Regions from separate parts of the Hathewaya limosa genome, predicted to be linked through region 3. Evidence: predicted binding sites of a transcription regulator. Region 3 holds the regulator's gene; each other region holds the start of a gene.
The links. Region 3 encodes NrdR, which represses ribonucleotide reductase genes. Its sites were predicted from a motif close to CACNANATNTNGTG; they were not measured.

Region 1 (3,294 bases), on a different contig from region 3:
ATTCTCTAAAAGTTCAAAGAACTTATTCTCATTATTTTTCGCCATTAATCCTAATCTTGGAAGATTAATTGTTGTTGGTGCAATATTTCCTCTTCCTTTTGTACCAGGTTCACCATTGCAATTACTACATACATAAGTTCTGCAACCCATAGTAGCTGGCATTACACCTTGATCATAATATTTTTTATTAAAATCTGCATCTATATTCATAAATGTAGGATTCATTCTCTTACTAGCAACATCACAAGCAAGTTTATATAGATAGAAGTAAGGATCTCCCTCTTCTCTATTAACCCCTTCTTTTACCCTAAAAATAATATTAGGAAAAATAGGTTGTTCTCCCTTGCCTAATCCCTTTTCATATTCTAATAAAAACAATTCACAGACTAACGCTGCATCTTCTGAATGTGGTATTCCTAAATTAATAGAACTAAATGGAACCTGTGAACCTGCCCTTGAATGCATAGTATTTAAATTATATACAATTCCCTGCATTGCTTGACTTATAGTTTTTCTAAGTTTTTTATTTAATAACTCTTTAAGTTGTTCCCCTTGAATTCCATACTCTTCAAGTTCTTTTTTTATTTCTTGTCTAGTAGGATCTACAAATACTGCCATATCATTATCGAAATCTGGATGGGACTGTCCACCAAACATATCATTTTGGGTAGACTGTAAAAGAATACATGAAAGTTCAGCTGCTGACTCTATTCTCTTCGGTCTATTAATCGTTCCATAGCCAGTATTAAACCCTCTTTCCAAAATTTCTTTAGTCGGAATGTGTAGACAGTTAACTGTAAGATTATACGAATCTAAATCATGATAATATAAATCTCCGTTTTCATGCAATTTAGCCATTTTTTTAGGCATCATAGCTAAGTTATGCCACTTATTAGACTCGGAAGCTATTCTAAGAAGCTTAGAACTAAAATTATTTCCAACATTAGCGTTATCTCTATCTGTTTCTACCCCAATCTTATCAATTGCTTTCATAAGATCAGATTTTATTTCTCTTATTCTATTTCTTTCTCTTCTATAATTAGAGTATGCTACTCCTATTTCTCTATGTCCATTACTTAAAAGCATGTCTTCAACTTCATTTTGAATATCTTCAACACTTAATTCTTCTCTCTCTAAAGCTTCTAACTTCTTTAAAGCTCTCTCCTTCAGTTTATTTATTTCCTCTTCACCGATTATGTACCCAATTTCATCCGCTGCACCTTTGATTGCCTTAAAGACTTTGGAGGAATCAAATCGAACTCTTCGTCCATCACGCTTTACAACATATAGCATATTTTTTAGCCTCCTTATACAATATATTGTTTGCCATACTCGGATTATTATACTATTTTAATCTCTTATAATCAATTTTAATTTAATCTTTAAATCCTACACTACGTTTAATTTTAATAAATTTTCTCTTGTTTTATTCTGTTTTTATTCATGTAATGTATTTTATTATGGTAAATTATGCATACATAGGCATTTAGCCTACTTTCACTTTTTTTACCTAAAATTCAAAAAAATCTTTAAAAAATTTTTTAATTATTTTTTATTTTTTGTGTACGCATATTGATTTTAATTCCATATAATGATAGTATAATATAAACATATGAATATATGATCATATGTTTATATTATACTTATAAAGGAGATGACTTAATGAAAAAAAGTAATACCTCTAACTCAAATATAGATTTTTGTGAATGTAAAACTCTTCATCAAGATATAATAAATAAAGTTAATACTGAAATGTTAGATGAAGATACTCTACAAGATGTTTCAGATTTATTTAAAGTCTTTTCTGACTCTACAAGAATAAAAATAATTTTTGCACTATTTAAATCTGAAATGTGTGTTTGTGATATAGCAGCTTTACTTCAAATGAATCAGTCTGCTATTTCTCATCAATTAAGAGTTTTAAAACAATCCAGACTTGTTAAATACAGAAAAGAAGGAAAATCGGTTTATTATTCTCTTGATGATGATCACATAAAACAAATATTTCATATGGCCTTAGATCATATAAATGAAATTTAGTTAATTATGAGGTGATATAATGAATAAAGAAAATATTCTAATATTAAAAGGTTTGGATTGTCCAAACTGTGCAGCTAAAATTGAATCTAAAATAAAAAGTTTAGCCAATATCCAAGAATGTACTTTGAATTTTTCAACTTTAACACTTTCTTATATACTAAAGGATGAATCTATAAAAGAAGAAACGTATGCAGAAATTAAATCTATAATTCATAAATTAGAACCTGATGTAGAAATTATGTCAAAGAATAAACCATGTAGCTCTACTGCTACAGTAGAACTTATCTTAGAAGGACTTCATTGTGCCAATTGTGCTGCTAAGATTGAAAATAAGGTTAATGAACTTCCTAATGTTCATAAAGCTATTTTTAATTTTTCCACTTCAATTTTAACTCTTGAGATAAATAATAAGACTTCTAAAAATGATATTTTTACTGAAGTTAAAAACATTGTTAATAAAACTGAACCTGATGTAGTTGTAAAATTTAAGAAATCAAATAACTCATCAAATAAATCAAATACTGAACAAGAATCTCCATTATCTTTAATAAACAAAAAAGATTTTATTAGAATTGGTATTGGTACTATATTATTTTTAGTTGCTCTTATAGGTAAATTTACCTTTTATACAGAATTAACTCTTTTTATAATAAGTTATTTAAGTATAGGTGGAAAAGTCTTAATTAAAGCTTTAAAGAACTTTAAAACTGGGGAAATTTTTGATGAAAACTTTTTAATGGTTATAGCAACTTTAGGTGCTTTCGCTATTAAGGAATTTCCTGAAGCTGTGGCTGTTATGCTATTTTACGAAGTTGGCGAAACTTTCCAAAATATAGCCGTTAATCGTTCAAGAAAATCAATTGCTGACTTAATGGATATAAAACCTGATAAGGCTAACTTAAAAGTTGGTGACTCTATAGAAGAAGTATCTCCTGACGATGTTTCTATAAATGATATTATACTTGTTAAACCTTTTGAAAAAGTACCACTTGATGGTATAGTAATCGAAGGTGAATCCTCTGTTGATACTTCTGCCTTAACAGGAGAATCTTTACCAAGAAATATAAAAGTTAAAGATGAAGTGTTAAGTGGATTTATAAACCAAAATGGAATGCTTTATGTAAAGGTTACAAAATCATTTTCACAATCTACAGTTTCTAAAATTTTGGATTTAGTTCAAAATGCAGGCTCAAAAAAAGCCGAAGCTGAAAAATTTATTACTAAATTTGCAAAGGTATATACTCCTTTAGTAGT
Region 2 (3,294 bases), on a different contig from region 3:
ATTTTCAAGAGATAATTCTATAACTGGGTTTACAATGGTCATATAACCACCACCAGATAACTTTTTATATATAAAATGACTAAAATAAGGTTCTATGGAAGTAGCACCACAATCCATAGCAAATGAAATTGTACCAGTTGGCGCAATAACAGAAACTTGAGCATTTCTATAACCAAATTTTTCACCATAGGAAAGGGCTTTATTCCAAGTATCCTTTAATTCTTCACTTATATAAGCTAAATTCTCTTTAAACAATATATCATGATTAATATTAACAGGAATATAATTTAATCCTTCATATGGAGTTTCTAAGGATCCCGCAACCCTACAATGATTTCTTATAACTCTAAGCATATGATTTTTATTTACATTATACATTTTAAAAGGTTCTAGTTTTTCTGACATTAAAGAAGATATATAGTAAGAATGCCCAGTTAACACACCAATTAAAGAAGATGTAAGGTTTCTTCCTTCATCTGAATCGTATGGGTATCCCATAACCATTAAAAGAGATGCTATATTAGATATACCTAACCCAGTAGTTCTAAATAAGTATGATCTTTTAGCTATATCTTCTGTAGGAAATTGTCCCCAATGAATAGAGGCTTCTAGAGCTAATTGAAGTAATCCTACTAAATGAGTATAAGCGTTTAAATCTATTTTTTTTGTTTTTAAGTCGTAAAATTTAAATATATTAATTGAAGCCAAATTACAAGCAGTATTATCTAAGAAAGCATATTCACCACAAGGGTTTGTTGAATTTATTCTATTATATTTTGCATTATACACACCATCTTCACCACAAGGACAAGTATGCCAAGAGTTGAAAATATCATCAAATTGTGGAGCAGGATCTGCACAATTCCAGGCTGCCTCATTAAAGGCATTCCAAATTTCTGTAACTTTAAGTTTTGAGTTTACGGAATTATCAACACGGCCTTTAAGTTCTATTTCAGCATTGGGATTAGTGTTTAAATTATCTACCATTTTCATGAAATTATCTGAAAATCTTATAGAATTGTTTCCGTTTTGTCCAGAAACGGTTTCATAAGCCTCACCTTCAAAACTCATATCATATCCCATTTTACCAAGAGCACGAACTTTGTCTTCTTCTTTAGCTTTCCATGTTATGAAATCCATTATTTCAGGATGATCTACATCTAAAATAACCATTTTAGCTGCTCTACGAGTTGTACCACCAGATTTTATAGCTCCTGCATTTCTATCAAAAGATTTTAGGAAACTCATAAGTCCGGAAGAAACTCCTCCACCAGATAATTTTTCACCTTTAGCCCTGATACTAGAAAAGTTTGTTCCTGTACCAGAACCACCTTTAAATAATTTTGTTTCTGTTACAAATTGATCAGAGATTGAGTGAGTACCTAATAGTTTGTCTTCTATTGATAATATAAAGCAAGCTGATGCTTGAGTTCTACTATAAAAATCTTTTGTTTTAACTACTTTGTTTTCTTTTTCATCAAAATAGAAGTTATTATTTCCAGTACCTTTAATACCATAGGAGAGTTCTAAGCCAGTATTAAACCATTGAGGAGAGTTAGGTGCATACATTTGATTTAAAAAAGCATAAATCATTTCATCATAAAAAATAGTCTTTTGTTTTTCTGAATCTATTAATTTTTCATCTGATAAAGATTCACACCAGAAGTTAACTATTCTATGAGCAACTTGTTTCATGCTATTTTCATACCCTAATTCATTAGGAATACCGGCTTTTCTAAAATATTTTGAGGCTATGATGTCACATGCATTTTGTGAATAGTGTATAGGAAACTCTAAATTTTTCATATCAACAAGAACTTTACCTGTTTTATGATCTTTAAGAAATACATTTACTTTTTTCCATTGGAACAAATCAAATACTGTTAAGTCTTTATTTTTATCTAAATCTTTGGTAAAAATCCTTTTAAAAATCGAATCTATTTTATGCATAATTTAACTAAAAGTTATTACGTTAACTTTTAGTTATTTCACCTCCTAAATTATAAATATAGTATAATACTATATATAGTTTTTAAAATACTTATATATACTACATCTAGTATTATAAGATATAATAATAATTATTTCAAGATAAATATAATTATAGAATAATTATTATTTGATAAGCAAAGAAGTTAATTCTATATTAAGTTTTGCAAATTTAATAAAAATATTTATAAAAGTATAAATAGCAATTTCTACACGAAAGATGTACACTTTGTTTCCCTAGTAAAAGTTATTTATTTTTTTAACTGATAAAAAACAAATAAAATAAACAAAATAAACAAAATAAACCAAGTAATTAGTTTACTTGGTTTATTGATCTTCTATGATAAAATTTATGTAATAAGAATTTATTTTAATTTACTAAAAGATTTAATAGTATATTTGGAAGGTTACTGTTTGTAGTTTTAGCTAAATTTTTCGCAGATATTATAAAAAAATGTTTTATAACAGTTCCTGATTTATGAGTTTGCTCATATTTTTTTAAAGCATTTATAACCTGTAGTTGTCTTTTTTTCGCAAGAGCTATGTTTTTATTTGATGAATATATATTTGGTGCTTGGGGTAAACCAGCTAAGGACGTAGCCTCGTTTAAACTTAAATTCTCAGGCGTTTTTTCAAAGTATCCTTTTGAGGCTTGTTTTATACCAATATATCCATTTCCAAAAGGGATAACATTAACATACAATTCTAAAAGTTCATTTTTAGAATAATTTTTTTCAAGTTCTATAGCTAAAAACAATTCTTTAAATTTTCTACTAAAACTTTTTTCATTTGATAAATATAAATTTTTAGCTAACTGTTGGGTTATTGTGCTTCCACCTTGTACAATTTTTTTTGCCTCAATATTTTTAAAGGTGGATCGTACTATTGATATAATGTCAATAGCTCCATGATTATAAAATCTATGATCTTCAGTTGCTATAATAGAATTTAAAAATTTTTTATCAATATTATTCAATTGTATATAAGAAGCATCATTTTTAACATCATATATTTTATTTTGTAATGCTTTATTATCTATGGTTAAATTTGTACTTAAATATCCTAAAGTTATAATTAAAAGTATTCCTAGAAACATAAAAAATTTAAACAATTTTGTTTTGTTCATATCTTTTTATCCTCCTTAAAAGAACTGTTTTTCTTAGTCGCTTGCGGAATTTCGCAAGCGTTGATTCGCCTAACTTTTTAGCCGTTAGGCTTTTATATTTTCCTCCACTATGAAATAATAAATGTTGTCACGCAAAATAATAAACCATAGCGGAGGAGAACAAACATGTTTTGTCTTAA
Region 3 (3,294 bases):
AGGCTGTTAATACATTTGATCCTAATAAGATGATTAAGTTAGCGACGTATGCTTCTCGATGTATTGAAAATGAAATTTTAATGTACTTAAGGCGTAACAGCAAGGTAAAAGCTGAAATATCATTTTATGAACCATTAAATATAGATTGGGATGGAAATGAACTTCTACTTTCGGATATTTTAGGTACTGATAATGATATGGTATATAATATGATAGAAGATGAAGTTGATAAACAACTTTTGATACTTGCTATGAAAAAATTAAATAATAGAGAAAGAGAAATTGTAGAATTAAGATTTGGATTAAATGGTAAAGGAGAAAAAACGCAAAAAGAAGTTGCGGATATGCTTGGAATCTCTCAATCTTATATTTCTAGATTAGAAAAAAGAATAATAAAAAGATTAAAAAAAGAAATTAATAAAATGTTATAAGGTTGTCTTATGTATAAAAATCTAATCATAAGGGGAAAATTTTAATGCAACTATACTGAAGGGATGGATGACCTTATGATGAGTAATAAAGTTGAGATATGTGGTGTTAATACATCTAAATTGCCTATCTTAAAAGAAAAAGAAATGAAAGAATTATTGTTGAAGCTTAAAGATGGTGATGAAATAGCAAGAGAAAAATTTATTCAAGGAAATTTAAGGTTAGTATTAAGTGTTATTCAAAGATTTAATAATAGAGGAGAAAATGTAGATGATTTGTTCCAAGTAGGATGTATTGGATTGATTAAATCCATAGATAATTTTGATCTATCTCAAAATGTTAAATTTTCAACTTATGCAGTTCCTATGATAATTGGAGAAATTAGAAGATATTTAAGAGATAATAACTCAATAAGAGTAAGTCGTTCCCTTAGAGATATAGCCTATAAGGCATTGCAAGTTAGAGATAGTTTTATTAATAAAAATAATAAGGAACCAACTGTATCTCAAATTGCAAAGGAACTAAAAATTGATCGAGAAGATGTTGTATTTGCATTAGATGCTATCCAAGATCCAGTATCTCTATTTGAACCTATATATCATGATGGGGGAGATGCAATTTTTGTAATGGATCAAATAAGTGACAATAAAAATGCAGATGAAAATTGGATTGAAGATCTTTGTATTAATGAAGCAATGAAAAAGCTTAATAGTAGAGAAAAACTTATTTTAAATTTGAGATTTTTTAATGGAAGAACTCAAATGGAGGTTGCAGATGAAATAGGAATTTCTCAAGCTCAAGTATCAAGATTAGAAAAATCTGCATTGAAGCATATGAGAAAATTTATTTAAATTAAGGCCTTAGTGCCTTATTTTTTTAACATATTTTATGAAAAAACAGCATATTTATATTAGAGATGAGACTATATTAATGTTAGGAGGGGGAAGCTTGGAGAATGTAATACAGGAAGAATTATTTTCTTTAAATAATCTTAAAACCATGGAGGTTATTGACATAGATACTGGAAGAAGATTAGGACATATTAAGGATTTAGTTGTTGATTGTGAGGAATATAAAATAGATTATATTTTATTACCACAAGAAAAAAATTCGTGGTTTGGAAAGGAAAATTTCTTACAAATTCCTTGGAATAATATTGATAAAATTGGTATAGATGTTATCTTAGTACATGCAGAACTTAAATTTAATGCAGAAAATTTTAAAGAAAATAATACAAATAACAAATTTTTTTAATAAATTTGATAAAATTTGAAATTATGTATGGAAATTTTTTAATAAAAATGTTAATATGAGAATGACAATTTATAAATTCTAAAGGAAGATGCTGAAAAATGAAATGTCCATACTGTAATTATAATGAAAGTAAGGTTGTAGATTCAAGATCTACAGATGACAATTCAGCTATTAGAAGAAGACGAGAATGTTTAAACTGTGCTAAAAGGTATACTACATATGAAAAGGTAGAAGATATACCTATTTCCGTTATAAAAAGAGACTTAAGTAGAGAATATTTTAATAGAAATAAAATCATAAATGGATTAATTAAGGCTTGTGAGAAGAGACCAGTATCAAGAGCTAAAATAGAGTCAATAGCTGAAGAAGTTGAAAAAAAATTATACAATGAAATGTTAACTGAAGTAAGGTCAGAGTACATAGGAGAATTAATCATGGATATGTTAAAAGATGTTGATGAAATATGTTACGTAAGATTTGCTTCGGTTTATAGACAGTTTAAAGATATTAATACTTTTATGGAAGAGATAAAAAGTCTCATGGAAAGAAAAAAATCATAAAATTTTAAGTACTAGTGGAGGGCTATGTTATAATATTTTTATAACATAGCCCAAGTTTTTATTAAAATAAATATTATGGTATTGGTTAAAATTAGGTTAAATATGTTCTGAAAATTTTAAAATAAGTATAATTAATGATAAAATAAATTGAAAAACATATAGAGGTGTAATATGGAGTTTAAATATATAGAAGATTATAAGTTTATAAAATTTAATTATGATAATGTGTATATGTTTTTTTCAACGGCTGAGGGAAATCTAGATTTTAATAAGAATTTTCCTAAGGGTATTGAAAACTTAAATAATTTAAAAAGATGGTTTAATGTTGATTATGTATCTTATTTAAATCAAACTCATTCTGATAAAGTGTTAATTGCAGATGATAATGTGTATGATGGAGATGCGTTAATTACCAATGAATTAAATAGAATTATAGGAGTATTTACAGCAGATTGTGTTCCTATTTTACTTGTAGATAAACAAAATAAAGCTATAGCAGCAGTACATAGTGGATGGAGAGGAACTGTACAAGATATAGTTTTGAATACTATAGAAGAATTAAAGAATAAATATAATTCCAAAGAAGAAAATATAAATGTTTATATAGGTCCTCATAATAAAAAATGTTGTTATGAAGTAGGTGAAGATGTTATAGAATTATTTAGAGAGAAAAAATGTTTTAATGAAAGTATGTATGTAAATGGCAAAATTAATTTAGAAGCATACATAGTTGAAACCTTAATTAATAAAGGAATAAAAAGAGAAAATATTTGTACTGAAAATTTATGTACGTATTGTAATAAAGATACTAAATTACATTCTTATAGAAAAGAAAAAGATGGTTATGGAAGAATGTTTTCATTTGTATTTATAAAATAAATTTATATTTTAAAATAAGGAGTGTAAGGTATGAAAAATGCTCGAATTCTTATAGTTGATGATGAGGAACATATTCAAGAATTAATAAAATTTAATTTGGAGAAAAATGGATATAAGGCTTTTTGTGTAGGGAATGGTCTAGATGCTATTAAAGTTGCAAAAGAAGAAATTC

Region 1: the regulator NrdR is predicted to act here: its motif matches at 1,311-1,324, upstream of nrdD (anaerobic ribonucleoside-triphosphate reductase).
Region 2: the regulator NrdR is predicted to act here: its motif matches at 2,049-2,062, upstream of QOZ93_RS01005 (vitamin B12-dependent ribonucleotide reductase).

The regions. Positions count from the first base shown of each region.
Region 1 covers NZ_JAUSWN010000001.1:43,111-46,404, reverse strand. The annotation lists gene nrdD (anaerobic ribonucleoside-triphosphate reductase) at 1-1,293, opposite strand, end outside; gene QOZ93_RS00170 (ArsR/SmtB family transcription factor) at 1,663-2,040, shown strand; gene QOZ93_RS00165 (heavy metal translocating P-type ATPase) at 2,060-3,294, shown strand, end outside.
Region 2 covers NZ_JAUSWN010000001.1:220,538-223,831, forward strand. The annotation lists gene QOZ93_RS01005 (vitamin B12-dependent ribonucleotide reductase) at 1-1,950, opposite strand, end outside; gene QOZ93_RS01010 (biosynthetic peptidoglycan transglycosylase) at 2,360-3,115, opposite strand; gene QOZ93_RS01015 (transposase) at 3,281-3,294, shown strand, end outside.
Region 3 covers NZ_JAUSWN010000004.1:84,507-87,800, forward strand. The annotation lists gene sigE (RNA polymerase sporulation sigma factor SigE) at 1-431, shown strand, start outside; gene sigG (RNA polymerase sporulation sigma factor SigG) at 507-1,280, shown strand; gene QOZ93_RS03465 (YlmC/YmxH family sporulation protein) at 1,378-1,683, shown strand; gene nrdR (transcriptional regulator NrdR) at 1,782-2,243, shown strand; gene pgeF (peptidoglycan editing factor PgeF) at 2,415-3,122, shown strand; gene QOZ93_RS03480 (response regulator) at 3,153-3,294, shown strand, end outside.